3 regions of the Arthrobacter sp. NPDC056493 genome follow, and region 1 is predicted to be linked to each of the others. Evidence: riboswitches for the same ligand, from Rfam matches in the RefSeq annotation. Region 1 holds a riboswitch; each other region holds the start of a gene.
What was found. A riboswitch is a leader RNA that binds a small molecule or an ion and turns the genes downstream of it on or off. The one in region 1 is predicted to bind S-adenosylmethionine.
Positions count from the first base shown of each region.

Region 1 (2,252 bases):
GGCGGCGCGGCCTTGGAGAAGTGCTCCAGGGTGCCCTGGTTGCTGTTGGTGCTGAGTTCGGGGAGGGGCGCGTCGAGGTCGAACTGCCTGAAGTCGATGACGGACAGGTAGGAGATCGAGTTGAGCTGGCTGTCGATGTCCCGCTGGGTGAGCTCCCGCCGGGCAGCCCTCAACTCCTCGGCCTCGGCCCTGGAACTGGTGACGGTGGGCTTGAGGACAAACAGCACCTTGACGTCGTCGGGGTTCCGGCCGGCCCCGGCGGCTTCGGCGCGGATGGAGTCCCGGTACGCTTTCATGCCGTCCACGCCGCGGGCCAGGGCAATGGCAACATCCGCGTTCGCCCCGGCGAAGGCCTTGCCCCGGGGCGATGCCCCGGCCTGCACCAGCACCGGCTCCTCCGGCAGCGGTGCCGTGTTCAGCGGTCCCCGGACCTTGAAGAACTCGCCGTCGTGGTGGATCGGCCGGACCTTCGTGTGGTCCGCGAAGATGCCTGCCCGGGTGTCCTCCAGGATGGCGTCCGGTTCCCAGCTGCGCCAGAGCTTGCGGACGACGTCCACGAACTCCTCGGCCTTCTCGTAGCGGAGGTCGTGCTCGATCTGCTGGTCCAGTCCGTAGTTCTGCGCGGCGAGGTCGCTGCCGGAGGTCACCACGTTCCAGCCCAGCTGCCCGTTGGAGAAGTGCTGCAGGGTTGCCAGCAGCCGGGCCGCGGTGAAGGGCGGATAGAAGGAGGCGCTGATGGTGGGCACGATGCCCAGGTGCTCCGTGGCGGAGAGCAGGTACGGCACCAGCGCCAGCGGATCGTGCTTCGGCGCAAAGGACGCCTGCGCCAGCGAGACCTCCGCGCTGCCCCCGTAAGTGTCGGGGACGGTGAGCGAGTCCTCGATGATGAACAGGTCCAGCCCCGCCCGCTCGAACTCCCGGACCGCATGCTGATAGGGGGCCGGCTTCTTCCAGTCATAGCCGATTCCGTAGCCGGGCGTGCCCCAGCCCTGAACCCCGAAGCCATGGCCCACGAACCATCCAAAGTGCAGCATGGGAGTCACTGTATTCGCGGTCGAATCATTCACTGTGGCCTGGTTTCATCCGGCGTTACGGCGGTTCATCTTCCGTCATTATCCTCCCGGCCACCGGCTTTGTAACCGCAACGCGGCCTCACACCGGGCCCGATGCGTTACGGAACATGACGGCGGCGGCGGTGCGCGCCGCCGTCGTCAGTGTTACGTTTTTGGGGAGTAATGAGTACCGGCATGAAGCCCTGACTGGCCGGTCGGCAACCCTCCATTCCACGGCGGGGTGCCTCAGGTGAATACTCGGCATATCGACCACTTCGAGCTGCAAGCGTGAGAAAAGGAGATCCGTCGTGTCAGACGCCCCCGCCGTTGCAACGCTGCCGTCCCAGCAGGATAAACCTGAGGAAAAGCTGTCCTACCGCCTGATCACGGGGCCGGACAACCGCGAGTTCTGTGAGCGCATCACGGCGGCCCTGGCCGAGGGATACGTGCTGCACGGCAGCCCCGCAGCCACCTTCAACGGCACCAGCGTCATCGTGGCCCAGGCCGTCATCCTGCCTGCCGCCATCGCCACCGCAGATGCGGCCGTCGCCACCGCCGTGGACCGGCTGGACTCCGACGAGGACCTCACCGCCCAGGCTTTCGAGGGGCACGCATGAGCTACGCCGGAGACCTCACCCCCCAGGACGCCTGGGCAAAGCTCGAGGAAGGCGCCGTCCTCGTGGATGTGCGCACCGAGGGCGAATGGGCGCACATCGGCATTCCGGACACCAAGGCCACGGAGAACGATCCGCTCTTCATCCAGTGGACCTTTCCCGGCGGCATTCCCAACCCCGACTTCGTCGAGCAGCTGAAGCAGCAGGCGCCCGAGGACACCCGGGTGGAGCTGCTGTTCCTGTGCCGCTCCGGCCAGCGCTCCATCGCTGCCGCCACCGCCGCCACGCAGGCCGGCTTCACGGCCTACAACGTTCTCGAAGGCTTCGAGGGTGAGCCTGACCGCTACGGTGAGCGCACCGTGAACGGCTGGAAGAACCGTGGCCTGCCGACAAACCTGGGAAAGAACTAAGTTGACCTTTAATCACGACGCCGCCGGCTGGAGCCCCGATACCCAGGCCGTCCGCGGCGGGCTTGACCGCACCAATTTCCAAGAGACCACCGAACCGGTCTTCCTCAACTCGGGGTTCGTCTACGAGTCGGCAGCAGCCGCCGAGCGCGCCTTCACCGGCGAGGACGAGCGCTTCG
Region 1 is NZ_JBHTSL010000010.1:62,117-64,368, reverse strand. It holds gene ACFQ50_RS06675 (NtaA/DmoA family FMN-dependent monooxygenase) at 1-1,034, opposite strand, end outside; SAM riboswitch class IV at 1,232-1,347, shown strand; gene ACFQ50_RS06670 (DUF1737 domain-containing protein) at 1,361-1,669, shown strand; gene ACFQ50_RS06665 (rhodanese-like domain-containing protein) at 1,666-2,076, shown strand; gene ACFQ50_RS06660 (O-succinylhomoserine sulfhydrylase) at 2,078-2,252, shown strand, end outside.

Region 2 (2,252 bases), on a different contig from region 1:
GCAAGGACGGCTCCGGAATCAGTTGAGGAAATGTTCCCTGAGCTGGGCGTTCAGCTGGCCGATCTCCGTGAGGAAGCCATCGTGGCCGATCGGCGAATCGATCATGTGCACGTCCACATTCCCGGGCAGCGCCTCGGCGAGTTCCATCGACTGGGCGGGAAAGTACAGCCGGTCCGTCTCGACGGCGGCCACGAAGAAGTTGGCGGTGACCCGGGCCAGGGCTTCCTTGAGTGTCCCCCGCCCGCGGGTGACGTCATGGCTCATGAGTGCTTCCGTCAGGGCGATGTAACTGTTGGCGTCGAAGCGCCGGACCAGCTTGTTGCCCTGGTGGTCGAGATAGCTCTCCACCTGGTAACGTCCGCGGCCCGCCAGGGCATCGGCCTGCAGCGGCTCTTCAGCGGCCTGGGCGTTCCTGCCGAACCGGAAATCGAGTTCGTAGGCGGACCGGTAGGTGATGTGGGCAATCCGCCGGGCGAGCGCCAGGCCCTCTTCGGGTTCCGGGCCGCCGTAGTAGTCCCCCCCGTTGAAGTGGCGGTCCTGCCGGATGGCAAGGGTCTGCGCCTGCGCGAAAGCGATTTGTTCGGCGGTGCTCCTGGCACCGACGGAGATGACGCCGCAGCGGCGCACCCGCTCCGGGAAAGTCACTGCCCATTCGAGCGCGCGTGCCCCGCCCATGGATCCGCCCACCACGGCGTGCCAGCTGCCGATGCCGAGCCGGTCGGCGAGCCTCGCCTCGGCAACGGTGGAGTCCCTGAGCGTCACCAGCGGAAAGCGCGAGCCCCAGGGCTTGCCGTCCGGCGCGGTCGACGACGGTCCGGTGGACCCGTAACAGCCGCCCAGGATGTTGATGGAAATGACAAAGAACCTGTCAGTGTCCGCCGGCGCACCGGGCCCGGCGAGCTGTTCCCACCAGCCCTCCTCGTCACCGGCGCCACGCGTCACGTGCGTGCTGCCGGTGAGGGCATGCTGGACGAGGATGGCGTTGGAGCCTTCCGCGTTGAGCGTTCCCCAGGTTTCATAGGCCAGGGTGACGTCGGGCAGGAATCCGCCGGCCTCGAGCTCCAGGCTGCCAATATTCAGGTACTGGACCGTGCCGTCGGGAAGAACCGTGCCGTCGGGAAGAACCGTGTCGCCGGGAACTGCTCGGCTGGAAACTGTGCGGCTGTGCGTCTTGCCGGCGGGAACGTCGGTGCTGCTGACGGAAATCGTCATGGGTAAACCTCTTCTACGCGCTTGCCCGCCGGCAGCTGTCCGGCAGGCCAGGTCTTCACCCGGGGCACCCCACCGCGGAAGGAGGGTTGCCGGCCAGCAAGCCGGGGCTGTCGCTGGCACTCATGACCTGTTGCCCAGTTTACGAAACAGGCGGACATCTGCGCGAAGAATGTGACGGCTGTGTGACTCCCGGCCCGCTCAGGGGCCGGGAGTTCCACCTGCGGCACCTGGAATCAGGCGCCCTTCGCCGCGCGGAATCCGGCCTCGAGGTCGGCCAGGATGTCGTCGATGTGCTCCAGGCCCACGGACAGCCGGACCAGGCCAGGGGCTACCCCGGCCACGCCCTGCTGTTCCGGAGTCAGCTGGCTGTGCGTGGTCGACGCCGGGTGGATGACCAGGGAGCGGACGTCACCGATGTTCGCCACGTGGGAGTGCAGTTCCAGGGCGTCCACGAAGCGCTTGCCTGCCTCGGCTCCGCCCGCCACGGTGAAGGACACCACCGCGCCGGTGCCCTTGGGCCCGTACTTCAGGCCACGCTCGTACCAGGGACTGGACGGCAGGCCGGCGTAGGCCACCGACTCCACATCGCCCCGGGCTTCCAGCCAACTGGCGACGGCCACCGCGTTGGCCACGTGGCGCTCCACGCGCAGGCTCAATGTTTCCAGGCCCTGTGCGATGAGGAACGCATTGAACGGGGACACCGCGGAGCCCAGGTCGCGGAGCAACTGGACCCGCGCCTTGAGAATGTAGGACAGGTTGGCTCCCAGGGCACCGCCTGCGCCGAGGTCGCGGGCGTAGACCAGGCCGTTGTAGGTGGGGTCCGGCGTGTTGAAGCCCGGGAAGCGTTCCGGGTCCCTGCTGAAGTCGAAGTTGCCTGAATCCACGATGACACCGGCAATGGCGGCCCCGTGTCCACCCAGGTATTTGGTGGCCGAGTGCACCACGATGTCCGCGCCCCACTCGAGCGGCCTGATGAGGTAGGGCGTGGACAGGGTGTTGTCAACGATCAGCGGCACGCCGGCCTCGTGCGCGGTCCGGGA
Region 2 is NZ_JBHTSL010000005.1:70,814-73,065, reverse strand. It holds gene ACFQ50_RS03530 (homoserine O-acetyltransferase) at 19-1,212, opposite strand; SAM riboswitch class IV at 1,225-1,340, opposite strand; gene ACFQ50_RS03525 (bifunctional o-acetylhomoserine/o-acetylserine sulfhydrylase) at 1,446-2,252, opposite strand, start outside.
Region 2: linked by a shared signal. The riboswitch ahead of ACFQ50_RS03530 (homoserine O-acetyltransferase) and the one ahead of ACFQ50_RS06670 (DUF1737 domain-containing protein) in region 1 are both predicted to bind S-adenosylmethionine.

Region 3 (2,252 bases), on a different contig from region 1:
CGCCCTGGAAGAAGACGCCGAACTGGATCTGGCCGTTACCGGCAGTGCGCGAGGGGGTGCTCATGGGTCTGGCCTCTCTAGAGGGCCGCGGCGGCGGCATAGCGGTTGGCGGGACGGGGCAGGCCGAAGGATTCACGCAGGGTGCTGCCCGGGAGGGGGCTGGACAGCAGGCCGCTGCGCCGAAGTTCCGGGAGCACCAGGGCGGCCAGCTCCGGAAGGTCGGTGTCCAGCACCGCGGGGCTGATCCAGACCCCGTCGCCCTGCTGGAACAGCTCGGCGAGGAGCTCCACCAGCCCGGCCGCGTCTCCCACGTAGCGGGCGCCGCCCTGCCATGGCTCGTGCGCTTCCAGTTCGGCCAGCCGGTCGGCTGCCCGCTGGCCACGGGCGTCGAGGACCACGTCCAGTTCCAGGAGTGTGCGCGGGGCGCCGGCGTTCCTTGCAGCCTCCGCAGCTGGCGCCAGCTCCTCCGGCTTGGCCGCGGTTACCAGCGCCACGTCGGCTTCGACGGCGGGCAGCAGCGCCGCCGGGGCAATTACCGGCAGTTGCCCCTGGAAGGGGCGCGGAATGATCGACGGGCCCTTCACGGAAAACCGGTTTCCCTCGAAATCCGCATAGTGCAGCTTGCCCGCGTCGAGGAACCGGCCGGTGGCCTCGTCCCGGATCACGGCGTCGTCTTCCCACGAATCCCACAGCCGCCGGGCGCTTTCGACGACGTCCGCCGCCTCCGCGCCGGCCTCCCCGGCGGGAAGTTGGTCGCGGCCCACGGAACGTGCTTCCTGCGGCGTGTTCTCTGCGCTGACCAGCCACCCTGCCCGGCCGCGGGAGGAATAGTCCAGGCTCGCCAGCTGGGTGGCCACGTGGAAGGGCTCCGTGTAGACCACGCCCGCTTCGGGCACCAGGCCGATCGACCTTGTTACCGTCGAGGCGAAGGCCGCACGCTGCACGGCATCTATCCGTCCCGCGACTCCGGCGGCCCCGGTGTCCGTGGTCCGTGAGTCTCTGAACGTGGCCAGGTGAAAGCCGGCGATGTCCGCTGCCTGGACGGTTTCCCGGATGCGGCTGCCGGTGAGCAACGCGCCGGGCTCGTGCGCGGCGAATCGCCAGGCGGCCGGGTGTGCGCCGTCCCCGTCGAGCTCGATGCCGAGCACGGCGGAACGGTTTTTGGGTGTGGGTAATGAAGGCATGGTTCCCTCTTTTTAGGGGCCGCGGACGGCCGTCTCGACATTCACTTGCCGCAATGCGGCCAGGTCTGTTTCCGGAGCACCCCGCCATCAAATGCCTGAGGGTTGCCGCAGCACGAGCCGGTCCTTGGCGTGCTGACTCTGGACCTAGACGTTGAATCTAGGAGGGCTGGCCGGACTTTTCCAAACCGCCGGTCTCGTGGTGTCAATTCGGGAAATACCGCGTCAAGCAGCGGTGCATTCCGTCATGCGCAGCCTTCATTTGTGACGGATTTTGGGCTCCGGTTACCCCCGGTTTCCGGACGTTGAGGACGGTGACGGAGGAGTTTGGCCGGCGCCGGACGCTCCGTAGTGTTCTGCCATGCCCAAGCCTTCCGCGGTTCCCCTCTCGGTCCTTGATCTCAGCCCCGTCTCCGCCGGCCAGACTGCCGCAGACGCCCTGCGGAACAGCATTGCGCTGGCCGTCTCGGCAGAGGCGCTGGGGTACAGCCGCTATTGGCTGGCCGAACACCACTTGAGTCCGGGCGTTGCCGGCTCCGCCCCGCACGTCCTGTCCGCCCTCATTGCCGCGGCGACGAGCAGCATCCGGGTGGGAACGGCGGCCACCATCCTGGGTAACTACCGGCCGGTGCAGATCGCCGAAAACATCGGGACACTGTCCGCCCTGTACCCGGGGCGCGTGGACCTCGGCTTTGGCAGGTCCGGGGTGCCCAAGGTGCCGGCCGAAGAGGCCGGGGCTCCCGCTCCGCTGGCCCCTTCGCCGGCCTCCTCCGGCCCTTCGGGGAACCGCGTGGTGGACGGCCTGGTGATCCCGGCCCCGCGGCCGCTGTTCGGCAGGAAGTTTCCCGAGCGCTTCCAGGTCCAGGCCGATCTGCTGGGGCGGGTGGCCGGTGATGCGGACAACTTCGAAAACGACGTCCAGGACATCATCGCGTTCTTCGCCGGCGAATACCGCGCAGCGCAGGGCACGGAAGTCACCGTCCACCCGGCGCAGGGCCACGCTCCCGGGTTCTGGATCCACGGGTCCAGCGCCGGCCCCAGTGCCCGGCTCGCCGGAAAGCTCGGCCTGCC
Region 3 is NZ_JBHTSL010000048.1:22,479-24,730, forward strand. It holds gene ACFQ50_RS17635 (NtaA/DmoA family FMN-dependent monooxygenase) at 1-64, opposite strand, end outside; gene ACFQ50_RS17640 (LLM class flavin-dependent oxidoreductase) at 78-1,184, opposite strand; SAM riboswitch class IV at 1,221-1,329, opposite strand; gene ACFQ50_RS17645 (LLM class flavin-dependent oxidoreductase) at 1,543-2,252, shown strand, end outside.
Region 3: linked by a shared signal. The riboswitch ahead of ACFQ50_RS17640 (LLM class flavin-dependent oxidoreductase) and the one ahead of ACFQ50_RS06670 (DUF1737 domain-containing protein) in region 1 are both predicted to bind S-adenosylmethionine.